Regions from separate parts of the Alteromonas fortis genome, predicted to be linked through region 1. Evidence: predicted binding sites of a transcription regulator. Region 1 holds the regulator's gene; the other holds the start of a gene.
The links. Region 1 encodes FliA, which starts transcription of late flagellar genes. Its sites were predicted from a motif close to CTAAAGNTNNNNNNNNNNNNGCCGATA; they were not measured.

Region 1 (10,419 bases):
AAAGCGTTGCTGGAAAAGCAGCATGGTGGAAACCCAGTTGCAAGCAGTTCTGCACAACCAAAACAGCCAATGTCAGCGAACGCTAAGCACGCCAACGAAATTGCCTCTCACTTAGATTTTTCAGAAGCGTTTATCGACGACCTTGGAACACAATCGCCAGCTCAAGATGTTGTCGAGCAAGAGACTTTTCCTGAGCACCAGGCGTCAAGTATGGGTGAAACACCTGTATCCCAGTCAGCTGAACTAGCTCAAATCAAAGAAGAGTTAGCTTCACTTCGCGACGTATTGCAGTATCAAGTTGCTGACTTAATGGAAGCGAAGAACAAGCGTCAAAAACCTGTTCATCAATATCTGGTCACGCGATTAACCGATATGGGGCTGAGTAGTGCACTAGCAACACAACTGATTAGCTATACACCGGCTCATTACAACGAACGTGACGCGTGGGTATATCTTCTTAACCTATTGGCTAATCGCATAAATGTTACCGGAAACGATATACTTAGCTCACAAGGTGCTGTTGCATTAGTTGGGCCTACTGGTACAGGTAAAACAACCACAGTTGCAAAGTTGGCCGCCCGCTACGCGCAGAAATATGGTGCAGAATCGGTGGCTATGATTACTATTGATACGTATAGAATTGCAGCCTATGAGCAACTAGCGACATACGGAAAAATTATTGGCTGTACTGTGCGAAAAGCGCAAACTAGTGAAGAACTTGCAGATTTATTGTTCCAACTTCGTCATAAGCGACTAGTATTGATTGATACAGCAGGTTTTAGTCAGCGTGATAGTCGATTAATTAAGCAAATTAAGCAGTTCGACAATGGCCAAATGCCAAAAGTTAAAAAATATTTGGTAGCGCAAGCCAATACGCAATATCCGGCTTTGCAGAGAATCATTCAAGCCTATGACGATATTGAACTAAGTGGCTGTATTTTCACAAAGTTAGATGAGTGCTACTCTTTAGGAGAGGTACTTAGTGCAGCGGTTGAATATCAACTACCGGTTAGTTATGTCACCGATGGTCAAAAAGTGCCTGAAGACATTAAGATTGCAGAAGCGAAATCTTTGGTTTCCGCTGCTGCAAAGCTTTATAAAAAGTACGGTTTGAATCATACTAGTGGTAACAACGCAATTAAAACAGCATAAGCAGTATGATTGACGATCAAGCGAGTAGCTTAAGAAAAATGAAGCAATCACGGTTAATCAAAGTAATCGCCGTCACTGGTGGTAAAGGTGGCGTAGGTAAAACAAACATTACACTTAACACTGCTATCGCCATGGCGAAGCAGGGTAAGCGGGTAATGGTTCTTGACGCGGACCTTGGTCTTGCAAACGTAGATGTGATGTTAGGCCTGCGAGTTGAGAAAAACTTATCTCACGTACTCTCTGGCGAGTGCACGTTGGACGAGGTTTTAGTAACCGGCCCACACGGTATTAAGATTGCTCCCGCCACATCTGGTACGCAGTCAATGGCGGAACTCTCACCCACACAGCACGCTGGCTTAATAAGAGCGTTTAGCGAGCTGCGTTCTCAAATAGACGTATTAATAGTCGACACCGCTGCTGGCATTTCAGATATGGTATTAAGCTTTTCTAAAGCCTCCCAAGATATCATGGTGGTGGTTTGCGATGAGCCAACATCACTAACTGATGCGTATGCGCTGATAAAAATCCTTAACCGTGAGCACGGTGTTTTTCGCTTTAAAGTTGTGGCCAATATGGTTCGCGATGTGCGAGAAGGTCAGGAATTATTTAGCAAATTAAGTAAAGTGACAGGGCGTTTTCTTGATGTTGCACTAGAATTAGTGGCGACGGTGCCATTTGACGAAAATATTCGCAAAGCAGTGCGTAAGCAAACAGCTATTGTAGATGCTTTTCCGGGCTCTCCTGCAGCCGTAGCGATAACTAAGCTAGCAAACAGGGCGCTTACTTGGCCTATTCCGGCGCAGCCTGGAGGTCACTTAGAATTTTTCATTGAACAATTAGTTGCAGAAAAAGCCGTAGGAAGTCAACGTTGAACAGCAAGGCAGCCGCTTATCAACAGCAAACAGATAAATCGCAGTTAGTCGAAAGACATGCGCCTCTGGTTAAGCGTATTGCGCACCATTTGATGGCGCGCCTGCCTGCGAGTGTTCTTGTTGATGACCTTATCCAATCAGGAATGATTGGTTTGTTAGAGGCCGCTCGAAACTTTGATGGGTCAAAAGGCGCAAGCTTCGAAACCTTCGCAGGTATCCGCATTCGCGGTGCCATGCTGGATGAAATACGCAAAGGTGATTGGACGCCACGTTCTGTTCACCGAAATGGTCGCGCAATAACAGAAGCGATATCTCAGGTAGAAAGTGAAACTGGGCGCGACGCACGAGATTCCGATATTGCTGACAAGCTTAATGTGAGCTTGCAGGATTATCACCAGATGCTCAATGAAGTAAATGCCGGGAAGCTGGTGGGCATTGAAGATTTAGGTGTGTCGGAAGATGTAATCACTACCGAGCAAAGTCGAGGCAGTGATGCACCGTTAGAAGATTTAATGCAGGGCGCATTTCAAAAAGCGCTGGCCCATGCAATAACGACATTACCCGAGCGAGAAGCGATTGTTCTTTCACTTTACTATGATGAAGAACTAAACTTAAGAGAAATAGGCGAGGTTCTCGACGTAAGTGAGTCGAGAGTCAGTCAAATTCATAGTCAAGCCATGTTAAAACTCAAATCACGAATGAAGTCGTGGCAAGCTGACGAAGAATAGAAATTAAAAACAATTAACCCCTCAGTGGAGGCTATTTTGGACAAAAGCATGAAAATTCTCGTGGTCGATGACTTTTCAACCATGAGACGAATCATCAAAAACCTGCTTAAAGATTTGGGTTTTGCCAATATCCAGGAAGCGGATGACGGAAGCACCGCATTACCTATGTTACAACAAGGCGATTTCGACTTTGTTGTTACTGATTGGAACATGCCTGGTATGCAGGGTATAGATCTGCTCCGAGCAATTAGAGCCGATGACAAACTTAAGCATCTGCCAGTACTTATGGTGACCGCCGAAGCGAAGAAGGAACAGATCGTTGCCGCCGCCCAAGCGGGTGTGAATGGTTACGTTGTTAAACCTTTTACCGCGGCAACGCTTAAAGAAAAATTAGATAAAATATTCGAACGTTTAGGTTGATCCAGACGCTCACCAGATAAATGAGGTTTACTGGATGTCAACGAATGTAAACGTTCCAATATCGTTAGAAGAAGCAAAGCAGCTTGTCACTTTTCTTGAAGAAGGTGACAAGACTTCAGCTAATGCACTACTTGAAGCCGTCTCAATGAAAGAAAACGTTGAGCTATTCGCTGAAGTAGGCAAGTTGACGCGTCAACTCCACGACGCATTAAACAACTTTCAAATAGACGACCGCATCAAAAATTTAGCTACAGACGATATCCCTGATGCTCAGTCCCGCCTTACCTACGTAATTGAAGAAACCGAGAAAGCTGCTAATACTACTATGGATGCCGTAGAGGCGAGTATGCCCATCGCTGAACTGCTCGCAGAGCGAATCGAAAAGGTTATGCCAGAGTGGAAAAAGCTGATGAACCGCCAAATCGAGTTGGGTGAGTTTAAGGTTTTATGTGCAGACTTAGACGAATTGTTGGAAGACGGTTCGAATCAGTCGGCTAAACTTACACAGTTACTTACTGAAGTTTTGATGGCACAAGGTTATCAAGACTTGACTGGACAGGTTATTCGTCGCGTTATCGACTTGGTTAAAGAAGTCGAAGATAGCCTTGTAAACATGCTTACTATGTTTGGCGAACGGGACGGTGCAGAACAAACTAAACCTTCCAGCGTTAAGGCCGATAAGGTTGATGGTGTAGAGGCAGAAGGCCCAATTATTGATGCTGACAAACGAGATGACGTCGTTTCAGGTCAAGATGATGTAGATGATCTTCTGTCTAGCTTAGGTTTTTAGGGGAGCGGGTGCATGTCGTTTGATGTTGACGAGGAAATATTACAGGACTTTCTAGTGGAAGCTGGAGAGATACTTGAACAATTACAAGAACAGCTCGTTGATCTTGAGAACAATCCTGAAGACGCGGACTTGCTTAACGCAATTTTTCGCGGCTATCACACAGTAAAAGGGGGAGCGGGCTTCCTTTCTCTTACTGAGTTAGTTGAAATTTGTCACGGTGCTGAAAACGTCTTTGACGTTATGCGCAATGGCCAACGAACGCTAACGCCTGAGTTAATGGATATCATTTTGCAAGCCACTGATGTGGTAGTTGAAATGTTTGAACGAGTAAAAGCACAAGAGCCGCTAGAGCCGGCAGATGCACACCTCGTCGACCTGTTACACAAACTCAGTCGCCCAGAATCTCCAGATGAAAACATTTTCGACAATGCAAGTGCGCCTGCCGCCGAGCCAGAAGTTGTCGCGGCTGAGCCCGAGGTCGTTGCAGAAGAGCCGGAACTAGTTATAGATGAACCAGTGCCAGCAGCGTCAGATACCAGTGAAAGTAGCGGTGGTATAGAAGAAATTACCGAAGATGAGTTTGAGGCTCTTCTTGATGAGCTTCATGGAGGTGGTGCTCCAGGACAAGCTGCATCAACCAATACAAAACCCGCCAAAACGGAGCCTGCGCAAACGTCAGCACCAGCGGCGAGCACTGACAGTGATGACATTACTGATGAAGAGTTCGAAGCACTGTTAGATGATCTGCACGGAAAAGGTCAGTTTGGTGGAGACGAAAAAAGTGCTGCAGAACCAGCATCAGCAGCTGCTCCGGCAAGTAGTGCCGGTGATGAAGAAATTACCGACGATGAATTTGAAGCTCTGCTTGATCAGCTTCACGGCTCAGGTCAAGGGCCAACTAAACAAAGCTCTGCTCCAGCAGCACCTGAACCTCCTGTAGACAAAGCGGCTACCGAGGCTGTTCAAAAAGCAAAGCAAGCGGCGAGTGCCCCGGCTGCGCCTAAGGCGAAGCCCGCACCTAGTGCAGCAAGCCCAGCTAAAACGAGTAAAGCAGCTGCACCTAAAGCGCCTTCCAAGAAAGATGATAAAAAAGGGGCTCCTGCTCCACCACCTGCTGAGACAACGGTACGTGTAGACACAAAGCGTTTAGACCAAATTATGAATATGGTCGGTGAACTCGTACTCGTTAGAAACCGACTGATAAGTTTGGGGATCAACAGCAACGACGAGAGCATGTCAAAGGCCATTGCTAACCTAGATGTAGTGACGGGAGACTTGCAAGGTGCGGTAATGAAAACCCGCATGCAGCCTATCAAGAAAGTGTTTGGCCGTTTTCCTCGCGTTGTACGTGACCTAGCTAGAAGCTTAAAGAAAGAAATTACCTTAGAGCTTGTAGGTGAAGAGACAGACTTAGATAAAAACTTGGTTGAAGCATTGGCCGACCCGCTAGTGCATTTGGTGAGAAACTCTGTCGACCACGGGATAGAAATGCCGGATGATCGTGCTGCGGCAGGTAAGCCTCGCATGGGTACAGTTCAGCTATCAGCATCTCAAGAAGGCGACCATATTCTTCTTACTATCGAAGACGACGGTAAAGGTATGGACGCCGAGAAGCTAAAAGAGATCGCAATTAGCCGTGGCGTATTGGATGTAGATGCAGCAGCACGCATGTCTGATGTTGAAGCGTTCAACCTTATCTTTGCACCTGGCTTTTCTACTAAAACCGAAATCAGCGATATTTCAGGTCGTGGTGTGGGCATGGACGTGGTTAAAACCAAAATTAACCAGCTCAACGGTACCATCAATATTGACTCGCAGTTAGGAAAAGGTACACGATTAGATATCAAGGTGCCGTTAACGCTCGCGATTCTACCTACGTTAATGATTGTTGTAGGAAAACAGACCTTTGCGTTACCATTAGGTGCGGTGAACGAAATAATAAATATGGACATCAAGAAGACCAATACGGTGGATGGCCAATTAACAATGATAGTTCGTTCAAAAGCAATCCCTCTGTTTTTCCTTGGCGAATGGTTAATCCGAGGCCCTAAAAATATAAATAAAGAAAAGGGGCATGTTGTTGTAGTGCAAATTGGTACACAGCAAGTCGGGTTTGTCGTAGACGCGCTAATAGGCCAGGAAGAAGTGGTTATCAAACCGCTGGATGCATTGTTGCAAGGAACGCCTGGTATGGCGGGAGCTACAATTACCTCAGACGGTGGTATTGCATTAATTTTAGATATTCCGAGCCTGCTAAAACGGTACGCGCGTAAACCCATTAAGTAAGGCGATGAATTAACAGGAATGATAATCCATGGTCTTTAAAGTCCTAGTCGTGGACGACTCGACCTTTTATCGCCGTCGAGTAAGAGAAATACTCGATGGTGATAGAGAACTTGAAGTTGTTGGGGAAGCGAGAAACGGGCGTGATGCACTGGATAAAACAGAAGCACTAAAACCCGATGTAATAACCATGGACGTTGAAATGCCTGTTATGGACGGTATTTCGGCGGTAAAGGCTATTATGGATAAACGCCCTACGCCTATTTTGATGTTTTCTTCATTGACGCATCATGGCGCTCAGGCAACGCTTGATGCGTTAGAGGCAGGCGCGCTAGATTTTTTACCCAAAAAATTCGAAGACATTGCCCAAGATAGAAAAGATGCTTCGCGACTGCTTTGTACTAAAGTTAGGTTGATAGCGCGAAGAGGATTGGGCTTGAAGCGCCCATCTCTTCGCACAGCGGAGACCAGAAAACTTCCTGATAATGCGCCCAAACAGGCTTTTTTCAAAACATCGGGTTTACTTTCAGGCCATAAAGGCGCCGACAAGCAGCCTACCGTTTCCTCAGTCAGGGCAACGGGTAAGCAGTACAGATGTTTAGCTATTGGGGCGTCCACAGGTGGACCTGTTGCACTTCAAAAAGTGCTTTCTCCACTACCTGCAGATTTTCCTCATCCTATTTTACTTGTGCAGCATATGCCTGGAACTTTCACTACTGCATTTGCACAGCGTTTAGATAGTAACTGTAAAATTAAAGTGAAAGAAGCAGAGCATGGCGATGTTTTAGCACCTGGGCACGCTTATCTTGCCCCGGGGGGAAAGCAAATGTTGCTCGAATCTATCGGTAGCAATAAGCGAATTTCCATCGTTGATGCAAGCCAGTCTGATAAGGTGAATTATAAGCCAAGCGTAGATCTAACCTTTAGCTCGTTGGCTAAAGTTTATGGTGGCGACGTGCTGGGAATCATCTTAACGGGTATGGGGGCAGACGGTCGAGAGGGCTGTCGAATACTCAAGGATAAGGGCGCGACTATTTGGGCGCAAGACCAAGACTCCTGTGTGGTTTACGGTATGCCTCAAGCTGTCGCTGTGGCTAATATATCGAGTAAAAATATTAATATCGATGATATAAGCAGTTGCGTTCAAACCGAAATGCGATAGCAGTTTGAACAGTAATGGAACAGTGATTATGAAAGTGTGGACTGTGGCAAATCAAAAAGGCGGGGTAGGTAAAACTACCACAACCGTAAGCCTTGGCGGCTTGCTAGCTCAAAAGGGCAAGCGAGTGCTCATGATAGATACCGATCCCCACGCATCGCTTAGTTACTATTTTGGTATTGATGCAGAAGCGACAAGCCATTCTGTTTACGACATTTTTATTAAGTCTAACGAGATTACTGCCGATAATGTTATGGACTGTCTCAGTCCTACAAAACTCGACAATTTATATGTGTTACCCGCAACCATGGCATTGGCGACGTTAGACCGAACCATGGGAAGCGAGCAGGGGATGGGCTTAGTGCTAAAAAAAGCACTAGCTAAAATATCCAGTGAGTTCGACTTTGCTATCATCGACTGCCCGCCTGTATTGGGCGTGTTAATGGTTAATGCCTTAGCGGCATGCGATAAGGTTATTGTTCCGACTCAGACAGAATATTTGGCGCTTAAAGGCTTAGATAGAATGATACGCACTATGGAAATAATGGGGCGTTCATTAGATAAGTCTTTTGATACTCTGATCATCCCTACTTTATTCGATAAGCGAACAAACGCCGCACTAGCGTCGAGAAAACGCTTAATGAGTGATTACGGTGAACGTGTATGGGAAGGTGTCATCCCGGTGGATACTCATTTTAGGGATGCTAGTTTGGTGCAGCTTCCTATCTCTGCTGCGTATCCAAAGACAAGAGGTGTAAATGCCTACGATAAACTGTTAGCCGTATTGGAGAAATAACAAGACCATGAGCAAGCAATCGCCATTTGCCCGTGAAGAAGTGATGGAGGCATACCTAGACAGTCTTCTGAAAGAGCCTGAAACTCCTGAAGATGTCACTGCGCGCACGGCAAAATTGCTTGAGCAGGCCTCTCAGCAAATGGCTGAGTCAGCCCTTGTATCAACGGCTAGCGATAGCGAAGCGCACGTCAACAAAGAAGAAGCGTTAGCTGAAGAGGTCTCTTCGTTAATTGAAAGTCAAAATTTAAAGACGATTGATAGCGAAAAGCAGCATTCATCCGTTGAGGTACCTGTACAGGCAGAAGAAAGTGAGGTAAGTGTTCCTGAGAGTTTAAAAACTCCACTAAAGGATACTCTCGGTTTCCGCTTTCAGGCGCTATTCTTTGAGGTTGCAGGGCTAACGCTTGCGGTTCCCTTAACTTCGCTAGGGGGGATCCACCAAATTGAAAAAATTGGCCCTTTATTTGGAAAACCTGACTGGTTTATGGGTGTAATGTTGCACAGAGAGTCTAAACTAAGTGTTGTTGACTCTGCAAAATGGGTAATGCCAGAAAAATACGACGAAAATCTCGCACAATCGCTCAACTACCGATATCTTATAATGTTAGGAGAGAGTGCGTGGGGACTAGCAAGCGAAAAGCTTGTAAACACGGTCAATTTGACTACCGATGACGTAAAATGGCGCGAGTCCACAGGTAAACGTCCCTGGTTAGCAGGGATGGTTAAAGAAAAAATGTGTGCGTTAATTGACGTTGAAGAATTAATATCTATGCTTAACAAAGGCTTAGGCAGTAACGACCAGACGCCATAGTATTGGGAGCCAGGTTCATGAGCGATGAAAGAATGAATAATAACGCTAGCGACAGTAACGATGAAGTCCTTCAATGGGTGACGTATCGCTTAGGTGAAGAAACGTACGGTATTAACGTAATGCAAGTACAAGAAGTATTGCGTTATACCGAAATAGCCCCTGTACCCGGTGCGCCTGATTATGTGCTTGGTATTATTAACTTGCGTGGTAACGTGGTAACCGTCATCGATACCCGTGCGCGTTTTGGGCTACCACCAACGGAAATCACAGACAACACTCGTATAGTGATCATAGAGTCTGACGAACAGGTTGTCGGTATCTTAGTGGATAGTGTCGCCGAAGTGGTGTACTTAAAATCTTCAGAAATCGACAGCGCCCCTAACGTTGGTACTGAAGAAAGTGCTAAATTTATCCAAGGCGTTAGCAATCGTGATGGCGAATTGCTTATTCTTGTCGATTTGAATAAATTGCTCAGCGACGAAGAGTGGGATGAGCTTAGCAATATCTAAACAATGAATAGGCGGCATGTATTGTCTATGTCGCCACCATTTCCCCAAGGGTTATGTCCATGGAATGGCAGCTTGCTGCACCTACCTTAATTGAACTTATCTTGTGCGGTTTTATCATAGTGCTTGCTGTTACTGTAAGTATTCTGTATTCGCACATTAAGCAGTTACGTACAGCTTTAAGCGATAGCGAGCAAAATAGTGCATCGGCCATTGCGCGAATTGAGGCGCTCGCTAACAACGCAAATAATCAACAAACCGAGGCGCAAGCACGCACTCTGGTTATCACTCGCCACCTTCAAGAACTAGACGAAAAGCAAACTGATATAGAAAATCAGCTTCGCGAACTCAAAATGCAGGACCCTTCACTACGTTTATATCAGCGTGCTGCAGACTTAGTTAAGCAAGGCGCCAGCGTTGAAGAAATCATCGAGGCCTGTGACATTCCTCGCGCTGAAGCTGAGATGTTAATGATGGTGCATAAGCAAAATAGCTAGTTGTTTGTATCGATAGGCTCGTCTTAAAAAAGAAACGTTTAGACGTCTAGACGTAAAGATGTTGACATATCGCCAGTTATAGACACAATACAGGTATTGTAATTTATCACTGGAGTCCTCTATGCCAATTCGTATTCCTGAGCAATTACCCGCGCAGAATGTACTACTAGGTGAAAATATTTTTACCATGGACATGGACAGGGCTGCCAATCAGGATATTCGTCCTCTCGAAGTCGGCATTCTTAATTTGATGCCGAACAAGATAGAAACGGAAGTGCAGTTGCTTCGCCTATTGTCAAATACGCCGCTGCAAATAAACGTAGACTTGATTCGAATTGATAATCAAGCACCAAAAAATACTCCCCAATCACACATGGATGCCTTCTACCACGACTTTTCAGCAGT
Region 2 (10,419 bases), 140 kb from region 1:
TTGGTCTAGCAACGAGGGTCGAGCATTTCAGTGATTTCGGCTCAACTTTCGATGGAAAGCTAAGTACGCGCTACACACTAAACGAAGAGTTTGCACTGCGAGGTTCTGTCAATACGGGCTTTAAAGCACCGACGGTGGGGCAAAGCAACGTTATAAACGTAACCACTGCCTATGGCGTTAACGGTTTAGAAGACCAAGCAACCTTGCCTCCAACCGACCTTATCTCGCAGCAGCTTGGCGCCACGCCGCTGACGCCAGAAGAATCTGTAAACTTTAGCTTGGGCGTAGTTATGCAAGCAAGTGAAAATTTCTTTGCTACGCTAGACTATTTTAATATTCGCCTTATCGATCGCATTAGTACCACATCGGCCATTCCTTTAACCGACAATGACGTTAATGCGCTTATTGCGCGAGGGCGCCCCGATGCGGCTCGATATAATTCAGCTAAGTATTTTACTAATGATTTTGATACTAAAACTCAGGGTGTCGATTTAGTTGTTAACTACAATTTCGCATTAGGTGACTGGTCAAACTCAGTGTTAGTTGCTTATAACTGGACAGACACGCAAGTGGAGCGTGTCTCTTTGTACCCGGTGTTAAGCGATGGGGAAATAACGCTTCTGCCCAACTTAACCGATGCTCGAATACGTATGCTAGAAGACAATCTTCCGGCTCATAGGGGGAGCATTACGTTAGAGCAATCAAAAGATAAATGGGCAATGACATGGCGTTTAAATTACTACGGTAAATTTTATGAAGACCATCTTGATGCTTCGGCAGGTTTAGATATTTACGGCAGTGCGCTAACCACTTTCGACGCTCAACTTGCTTGGAACGTTTTGCCTGATACCCAAGTTACTTTTGGTGCGCAAAATATATTTGATGCATTGCCAGATGAAAACCCGTTTAAAGAGGAAGTGGGAGCGCTTTACCCACCTACATCTCCGGGCGGCATTAATGGCGCGTTTTACTATGCAGGTGTTGAATATCGCTTTAAATAGCTAATAGTATTGACGGAGCTAATTTGGGAAAAGGTGAGGGAGTTAGTCCGAGCTTTCCTAGATGGATAAAGCTTTAGTTTAAATAGATAGGGCAAGCGTGTTTGACTATAAGGCTGTGCTATTTAGCCTTGGACTTAAATATTAGCCGACGTCTTTGAAAAGCGACTCATCAATGATGGTTTGATCGATAATTTGTTGCGCCATGTTGATGCACTTACCGCACTGCGAGCCTAGCTCTAAATGTTGGCGTAACTCACGCACATTGCCCACGCCGTTTTCTTCAACCGCCGCGCGAATGCTTTTATCTGTTACCCCATAGCACATGCAAACAAACATTAAACGTACTCCAAATGAATCTGGAAATGATAATAATTGTTATTCTTCGTTTTGGCAAGTAGATAATGACAAGTTTAATAAACCGAAATTTGGTAAATACTGGGTAATGACTGGGCAATATCTGGATAACTATTTATGCGGACTATCATTATTGGTACGAGCAGTAAAAAAACTCATTGTTTAATATTGTTATTTCCGTATTCGTACCTATTTTCTGGGAAGGAAATTTCCCATCAAAGTGGTTACGCAATGTAATCACTTCTATTATTACAATCCAAATATAAATGGAGAGACTCATGAGTGTATTAGTTGGCCGTCCTGCGCCTGATTTTACTGCTGCAGCGGTACTTGGTAGCGGTGAAATCGTAGATTCTTTCACACTAAGTGAAGCAATTAAGGGCAAAAAAGCGGTTGTATTCTTCTACCCGCTAGATTTTACTTTTGTATGCCCGTCAGAGCTTATCGCTTTCGACAAGCGTTTTGACGAGTTTAAAAAGCGCGGTGTTGAAGTAATTGGTGTTTCAATCGACTCTCAGTTTTCACACAATGCGTGGAGAAATACCCCAGTAAATCAAGGTGGTATTGGTCCAGTTAAGTACACTCTTGTTGCAGACGTAAAACACGACATCTGCCAAGCGTACGATGTCGAGCACCCAGAAGATGGTGTTGCTTTCCGCGGTTCATTCCTAATCGATGCCGAAGGTATGGTTCGTCACCAAGTAGTAAACGATCTTCCACTTGGTCGTAACGTTGACGAAATGCTTCGCATGGTCGACGCTCTAGCGTTCCACGAAGAGCATGGCGAAGTTTGCCCAGCAGGTTGGACTGAAGGTAAATCAGGTATGGACGCATCACCTGAAGGTGTAGCTAAATACCTATCTGAAGAAGCAGATAAGCTATAAGCTAGCCTGTTTAAAGATAATAAAGAAACAGCGCCTTTGGGCGCTGTTTTTATTTATGGCATTTATCGAACAAAAACTATTCTTGATTTTCTACTGGCCAGCCACCTAACGCCTTATAACGATTTACCATGTAGCAAAATAGTTCGGTGGTTTTCTGTGCATCGTAAAGGGCGCTATGCGCTTCATTTTGGTCAAACGATATACCCGCCGCTCGGCATGCTTTTACCAGCACAGTTTGACCAAGAGCAAGGCCTGCTAGGCTGGTGGTATCGAAGGAAACAAATGGATGAAAGGGCGTGCGCTTTATATTGCAGCGCTCAATAGCAGCATTAACGAAGCTTTGGTCAAACGTTGCGTTATGAGCAACGATAACAGAACGCTGACAGTCCGCATTTTTCTGTGCTTTGCGAATACCTTTACATAAATCCTTCATGGCTTCGCTTTCCTCTATAGCACCTCGTAATGCGCAATTAGGATCAATGCCATTAAATTCTAATGCCGCAGGCTCAAGGTTAGCGCCCTCGAACGGATCTATATGATAGTGAAAGGTTTGGTCAGGATGCAGTACTCCGTCTTCATCCATTTTCACCGTAACCGCTGCTAACTCTAATAAGGCGTCAGTGCCTGCATTAAATCCGGCCGTTTCAACGTCGATGACAACGGGAAAATAACCTCGAAAGCGCTGGGAAAGAAGGGGCGGGTTGGCAGACATAAACACTCTTGTAAAACTAGATTGCAGAAACTGGTTGGTTGCTTTTTATGCAAACCTACCTGCGAAACTTATTAGCAAAAAGAATTATCGCAAGGATATCTTCGAGTTGCCAGTTTCAATTTGAAAACCGCGAAGATGAGAAGCAACTAGTAGTACGAAACGCTAATGGTATTAAACGCTAAACTTTTCTACACTTTGGACGATAATCATATTAACCATGAATTTTCAAAACTCACTATTCGCGACTTAAAGCGAATGGTTACAATTTATGGCTCTTAAAGGTTGGTGGGCGGTTAAAAGGCCTACGCTCGTGTTAGTCAGACTTTCGTTATGGTGTCGAAATGGTGTTGAAATTAAAATATATCGCTTTATTGGGGATGGTGGGGTCGCTGTCGTCCCATGCTGCCATGCGGCAATATTCTGCAACCATTGAAAGTTCCAACTGGCGTATTGATACGGACACGCGCCTGCAGTGTACGCTTAACCACGAATTGCCTGGTTACGGCGAAGCCATGTTTACGAGTTCCGCGTCGAAGCAGCTAAACATGGAATTTGAATTAGACATGTATATGCTGCCAAACAAGTTTGATGTGGCTGCGGTCTACTCTGTTCCGCCAAAGTGGATGCCGGGTGTGGCGCCAAAGACCATCGCGGATATGTCTATTCGAAAGCAATACAATGGCGACCTGCCACAAGAGGCTGCATGGACTATGTTGTCTGAGTTAGAGAAAGGCTTTTGGCCCACGATTTACTATCAAGACTGGTATAACAAATATGACCAAGTGAGTGTGGCATTAAACGCAAGCAACTTCTCAGGCGTGTATCGCGACTTTGTTAAGTGCGTGTCGAACTTGCTTCCCTTTAGTTTTGATGACATCGCCTACACTGTGTTGTCTTATCAGAACAACAGCACAGAGCTTACTAAGTATTCGCAAAAGCGTTTAACTATGATTGGCGAATATTTAAAAGAAGACAGCGAATTGGAGCTTGTGCTTCTCGATGGTTACACGGACAGTTACGGTGGCCGTTACAACAACGAACAGTTGTCTATTCGACGGGCCAATGAAGTAAAAAGCTATCTAACTACGCTAGGTGTACCTGAAGATAGAATCCAGCTAACAGGCCATGGTGAAAAACGCCATATCGCGCCAAACGATACGCGGGAAAGCCGTGCGCAAAACAGACGCGTAGTGGTACGACTATCCAAGTCGTAGGCGCTTGCTCAAGCGCCTCAAACCCGTTTAACTTGCGTTAATTTGTTTTGTCTCGCCAGGTTAATACAGGCACTAAATGGTCGGTGAAAACGCCATCAGCTCGCACTACCTTGTGCAATGCATCTAAAATTTGTTTTCCAGACATGCCCGCCGGAAGCGCATCCTGACGATAAGTGTAGGGATGAATGGTAAGTTCGTTATCGTGAGCGTACTTAACCCAACTAGCTGCTTCTACTTTCCCTTTAGCCATTGCCTGAGTATCCATTAAATGGCCTAACCAAGGGCCTATGCCATTCGCATACTTCGCGACTTGCTTCATACCTTCTTGTGTACGCAGCCATTCGTAGTCGGTGTCGCTCTCTCCCCAATCGTTCTCGCCAATCAGCATAACTACTTTGCCCTTATAGCCAAGGGTTTCACGAATGCGTTTGATCTCATTGAAGTCAAAGCACTGCAGGTAGCTATTGCCGTTTTCTCCCGCAAACCCGTAGTTTTTTAATGTGTCGATAACCATCTTACTGGCATCAATACCTTCAGCAATGTGAAAGGCAGGGGACTTTACTTCTGGGTATACGCCTACAGATGTGCCGAATTGGCGGTTAAGTTCGCTGATTAGTTCAAAGTGTTCACTTAACGTGGCCACTTTAAAATTAGCCTGGGTGCCGCGGTACCTACTCTTAAAAACCTGCTCCCCGTCACTGTTAGCACGCTCATGTACCCGCAACGCTCGAAGCTCTTCGAGAGTGAAGTCACGGGCGTAATAGCGTCCGTCCTTTCGGTGACGTGCTGGAAAAATATCTTCTACATTAGTGACTGTCTCTAAGTGAATGTCGTGCAATACAACGGGGATGTCATCTTTGGTTATAACAACATCCTGCTCTATAAAGTCAGGACGCAGCGAGAACGCTAGCGTGGCTGCTTCAAGGGTATGTTCCGGCAAATAGCCAGAAGCACCTCGATGGGCGATAACGGTAAAATGCAGTCTTTCACTAGTGGTACGTTCTGCTTCAGCGTGCGAAGTTTTACTATTCGTAGCATCAGCTGCAAGCGTACTCTCAGAGGCAAGGACACCTGTAAATAGCACAACCAAAGCAGGTAGTAACGATGTCAATCTAGTTGTGTATCTATTGCGCAACCTAGCATTGCCCTTTAATCTCAGTTTGAGCTGGTTCGACGAACCCGCTATACCCTTGCTTACCCGGTTTAAAGAAAATAATAAGCGGTTACCTAGCATGTGACTGCCACTCCATGTGTTTACTTTTATCGCCATCTTATTTATGCCTTACATTTCACAGAAAGCTTATGTTACGAGCGCTTAGAAGATATTGGCGACGCCGTGCTGCTATAGTGAAATAGACTTATTTTGAATAAGTTCTATGGCATACCCATCTGGATCGCGTACAAAAGCGATGACGGTAGAGCCACCTTTTACGGGGCCGGGTTTACGGTACACCTCAGCGCCATTTGCCTCTAAGTTTTCACAAAATTGATAGATGTCGTCTACTTCAATGGCGATGTGGCCATACGCGTTACCCTTATCATAGGTGTTGTCACCCCAGTTATAGGTAAGCTCTAACACAGTGCTATCGGTCTCTTCTCCGTATCCTACAAAAGCGAGGGTGTACTCATACTCTTTGTTTTCTGATTGTCGAAGAAGGCGCATGCCCATCAATGAGGTGTAGAAGTGAAGTGAAGCCTCTAAGTTTTCAACTCGAAGCATGGTGTGAAGCATTCGCATAACTATTTCCTATTTGAACCATCAGAATTACCCGATGGTACACTGCATTGTAAGTGCGCGTTTGCAAATGCCACATGTATCCAGAACTCTAGCTACACAGAACTCCATCCAGACAAAGCCTCGCAGAGTACTCTCGTTGGTAAACGCAAACGACACGCTATGATAATGGGGAAATGTTAACGCTTTAAGACAGTTTTACAATTCCACTTAAACGTATTAAAAACCCCACATGCCGATATTATCAATTTTAAGCCGACGAGGCTGGCTTAACAGGTAGACGACCATTTCGCCTAAGTCTTCGTTTTGAATCAGACCCTTGTCTATCTTCTCAGATCCTATTTTCTGTGACTGAATTAGCGCAGGGTTGAGTGAATGAACGTGAATGCCATAAGGTCGCACTTCCTCTTGAAGAGCTTTCCCAAGCCCCACCAATGCGAATTTCGACGCGCAGTAAACGCCCGCATTGGCATATCCATTTAGTGCCGCCTGAGAGGCAATATTGATAATGTAACCCTCTCGATTTTCAATCATATGGGGCACTACTTGCTTACACATAAGGAAGGAACCTTTTACATTGGTATCCATCACTTCGTCCCAATCGTCTTCACTGGTTTCCCAGATGAGCGTTTCTTTACCAAAACCACTGTTATTGATAAGAACGTGAAGTTCGCCAAATGTATTTTTAACTTCTTTTACGAAACTTGCGACTTCATCACTTTTTGATACATCACATTTTGCCCCAATGACTTTACCGGGGAATAGCGCATCTAATTGTTTAACTGTCTTGGTTATCGTTTCCTCAGTGCGTCCGCAAATAGCTACTTTCATTCCTGCTTCTAATAGAAAGTGAGTTATAGTTTTACCCAGCCCCTTGCCGCCACCTGTCACAATGGCGGTTTTACCCGATAACAAATACATATCTGTCATAATTAAAACCTAGCAAAAAAAGAATAAGACTAACTTAGCTGGTATTGGCGTTATACAAACATACGTATTCATTGTGGGCCCAATTGATAAGGTCGCATTGCAATGCTTAAAAAATAATCCCGAAATAATTGGACATGGCGACCAATTACCTGTACTGTCTCGCTCGCTCTAGATATGTTTTATGCTTTACCTAATACTGCGCTGTACCTTTCTTTATACCTTCAAATTGAAGTGCTAGATAGATATACAACTGCTTTACTAGCTTAGTTATGTCTATTGCTATTCGGTGGCTTCCACCATTACATCAATTTTTTTAAAAGGTTATTATTATGTCTAATTCTGTAAACGGTACAGTTAAGTGGTTTAACGAAGAAAAAGGTTTCGGTTTCATTACTCCTGAAGCTGGTGGCAAAGACGTATTCGTACACTTCCGTTCAATCACTTCTGACGGCTTCAAGACTCTTGCTGAAGGTCAAGCGGTTAGCTTTGAAGTTGAACAAGGCCAAAAAGGCCCACAAGCTGCTAACGTAACAGTTCTTTAAGACCTGTAAGCCAGCTTAGGGTTATTTCTCTTATCTGAAGTAACCCGCAAAGATGGGCTCTTTTACACAAAAAATGTGAAAAGAGCCTAATTTTCGTTTTTAGATTTCTTAACCCAACCTGCGAGGAATTCAAAACAAACTATATCAATAAAGAAGTATCTAATATGCAATTTCAAAACTCTATCTCTACCATTAACAGCCTTATTCCAGGTGCGTTAATTTCAAATATCTCCATAAATAAAACAGCTGTTGCCTTCAAACATGCGAATACCTACCGACATGTTCAGTTATCATCAAGACAAGAAGCAAAGCGATTCATTGCTCAGCTTATTCAAAAGAGCTAATTAAGCTCGCTCTACCCTTATCGCTTTATAGTCAATAATAATGCTAAAAAGTTAAAAGGTTATAGCTCTTGCCTTTTTAGTAGTGCAACTGCGTGGTATGTATAAAGCGCTGTAAATAAAGGGGGGCTGTTGCAAGAGAAGCATTGGCTAGTACGGGTGTGTACTAACCAATGTCATTATAGAAATAACCTGCCGCTATTATTTGGCTTTTAAGTCGACGTCTGAATCTGCTAACAGATATATGCTTGCTGCATAAGCTGCAATGTTTTGAGCCAGTTCATCAGGGTTAATTTTGTCTAATGTGTCATCAGGCGTGTGATGAAGATCGAAATAATCTCGACCGTTCTGGTTCAACCGGATAGTCGGTACGCCTTTCGCTGCTAGCGGTATAATATCGGGGCCACCTCCGGCAACGTCTGAGCCACCGCGAATTATACCCAGAGGTGACAAGATCTTTGCGATTTCATCTACCAGTACTGTTGCTTCAGGGTTCACATTTGACACAAGTTGCCAAATTGTTTGTGCGCCAAAATCAGACTCAGTAGCAAGAACGTGGTTAGCAAGGTTCTTTTCATGCTGTTTTGCATAAGCAAACGCGCCTAATAAGCCCACTTCTTCAGCGCCAAACATAACTACACGAATGGTGCGCTTAGGGCGTTCAGGCAGTGATGCAATTAAAGCGGCTGCCGCTGTGGTAATAGCAACGCCCGCACCGTCATCAACAGCGCCGGTGCCTAAGTCCCAGCTATCTAAGTGACCACCAATGAGCACAATCTCTTCGGGCTTTTCACTACCGACTAAATCTAGAATTACGTTGCCGCTGCTTACTTCGCCTTTCCACTTTGACTCAGAATGAAGCGATAACGACAGTGGCTTGCCTAAATTGTGTAGGCGTCGTAAATGATCAGCATCGGGGTTAGAAATAGCAACAACCGGAATATCGGCCCACTCATCGCCGTCTGAGCTCATCATGCCAGAGTGAGGGAAGCGATGAGAGTCTGAGCCTACCGAACGTACAACTAGCGCTTCAGCGCCACCGCGCTGCGCATGTTGCCAACCAATACGGCGACGTTGATTCGCTTGGCCATAGCCCGCACCCGTTTGACTTTTTACCATGGCATCGCCATCGACAAACGCAATTTTGCCTTTAAGCGCGCCGTCTTTAACTGCGGTTAGTGCGTGAATATCTCTGAAATACACGATGTCAGCGTTTATCTCGCTATCTGAAGGAGCCGCTCCACCTAGCGCTGTGCCATAAAGCGGTTGGGCATAAGGCGCAGTAAGTGAAATATGTAAATGACCCCTGTCCCAGAAGGGCATGGTAAACTCTTCAATACTCACTTTATCAAATCCGAGGCGCTCTCCTACCTTAACGCCCCAGTCTCTGGCTCGCTTTTCAGCTTCCGAACCGCCAAGGCGTGGGCCTATCTCTGTAGTTAGTGATTCTACGATGCTATAGCCTAAGTCACTTTTCAGCGCTTTTTGAATTAGCGTTTCCGCATTTTTCTTTTGCTCGTCTGTAATGGGTGAAGTTTCAGCAAAAACACCGAAACTGCATGCACTTACTAGTGCACCAAACGCTAGATTCCTAGCGATATTATTCAATCGGGACATGTGTTCTCCGTGGATTATTTTTATATTTTTGTTTATTTGCGTGAGCAAAAATATGACGTGCTTATCATAGCCAAATTGAGATGTGCTTTCGAGGTAAACCACAAGCCGAAGTCGTAAGTTAATCGCAAAGCAGGTCTACTTGGTTGTGAAAAATAATGTTACCTTTTGAAAAGGAAAAAATAACAAGGAAAGTAAATATGAAAATACCTCTTTATACTTATTTCAAAAATAGAACATCAGCCTTCTCAAGTATTATCAACAATAAGACTTATTTCGGTTCACTGCTCTGTGCGTTTTTGCTTGTTGGTTGTGGCGGTAGCACAAATGGTAATGACAGTGTAGTAAGGCCAGATTCATTACTAGGCGTATGGTTTGGGCAAACTTCAACAGTTGAAGATGGGCAAGAAGAGGTTGTTATTGCGATCTCCTCTGAGGGTAAGACTATTGTATTTTCGCAGGCCTCGCGAGACACGCTTATTGCTCACGGCGACATAAGCGAAGATACCTTTACTTCTGACGATACCATGCTGTATCCAGGAGAAGGCATGACTAAGCATGGCACAATGCAGCTCACAGCGAATGGTGACAGTTTAGAAGGCTCAGCGACAGTATCGGGTCTCACACTTGATTTTTCTGCCAACAAGGTCAGCGCTACCGAGGATGTTTCACTTATCGATATTGCTGGCAATTATGCAAGTTCTTGGTCTGATGGCGCCTACACTCGTTCGTTTGCTATCGATAATGAAGGGGGGATCAGCGGTTCAGATACTAATGGTTGCGTATACTCAGGCTCTGTCGAGCAAATTAGCGGAATCAATTCACTTTTCGATATTACGATTAAAGCGGAAACCTGCTTTGAAGATTTCGAATATAAAGGGCTTCTCGCTTATGGTGTATTTCCCTTTGAATATCAAAACTCAATTATTGAGAGAAATGGTATTGTCATAGCTACAGAGGCTTCATCAAGAGCTTATGCTTTTCGCCAATTTAGCCCTCAAGATTAGCGTTATCCGATATATAAACAAGGAGTCTATAGACTCCTTGTTTGAATCGCAAAGGCTTGCCTTAAGTTCTATTTACGCTTCTTCT

Region 2: the regulator FliA is predicted to act here: its motif matches at 3,130-3,156, upstream of PCAR9_RS05615 (flagellar protein MotY).

The regions. Positions count from the first base shown of each region.
Region 1 covers NZ_LR812090.1:1,147,633-1,158,051, forward strand. The annotation lists gene flhF (flagellar biosynthesis GTPase FlhF) at 1-1,152, shown strand, start outside; gene PCAR9_RS04985 (MinD/ParA family protein) at 1,158-2,024, shown strand; gene PCAR9_RS04990 (RNA polymerase sigma factor FliA) at 2,021-2,752, shown strand; gene cheY (chemotaxis response regulator CheY) at 2,789-3,172, shown strand; gene PCAR9_RS05000 (protein phosphatase CheZ) at 3,207-3,962, shown strand; gene PCAR9_RS05005 (chemotaxis protein CheA) at 3,975-6,248, shown strand; gene PCAR9_RS05010 (protein-glutamate methylesterase/protein-glutamine glutaminase) at 6,277-7,407, shown strand; gene PCAR9_RS05015 (ParA family protein) at 7,436-8,200, shown strand; gene PCAR9_RS05020 (chemotaxis protein CheW) at 8,208-9,011, shown strand; gene PCAR9_RS05025 (chemotaxis protein CheW) at 9,029-9,520, shown strand; gene PCAR9_RS05030 (DUF2802 domain-containing protein) at 9,580-10,014, shown strand; gene metA (homoserine O-acetyltransferase MetA) at 10,136-10,419, shown strand, end outside.
Region 2 covers NZ_LR812090.1:1,286,017-1,296,435, forward strand. The annotation lists gene PCAR9_RS05595 (TonB-dependent receptor) at 1-1,001, shown strand, start outside; gene PCAR9_RS05600 (bacterioferritin-associated ferredoxin) at 1,143-1,337, opposite strand; gene PCAR9_RS05605 (peroxiredoxin) at 1,634-2,239, shown strand; gene rnt (ribonuclease T) at 2,316-2,951, opposite strand; gene PCAR9_RS05615 (flagellar protein MotY) at 3,293-4,165, shown strand; gene glpQ (glycerophosphodiester phosphodiesterase) at 4,203-5,276, opposite strand; gene gloA (lactoylglutathione lyase) at 5,508-5,903, opposite strand; gene PCAR9_RS05630 (SDR family oxidoreductase) at 6,120-6,830, opposite strand; gene cspE (transcription antiterminator/RNA stability regulator CspE) at 7,160-7,372, shown strand; gene PCAR9_RS05640 (hypothetical protein) at 7,537-7,716, shown strand; gene PCAR9_RS05645 (M20/M25/M40 family metallo-hydrolase) at 7,915-9,330, opposite strand; gene PCAR9_RS05650 (hypothetical protein) at 9,528-10,334, shown strand; gene PCAR9_RS05655 (endonuclease III domain-containing protein) at 10,403-10,419, opposite strand, start outside.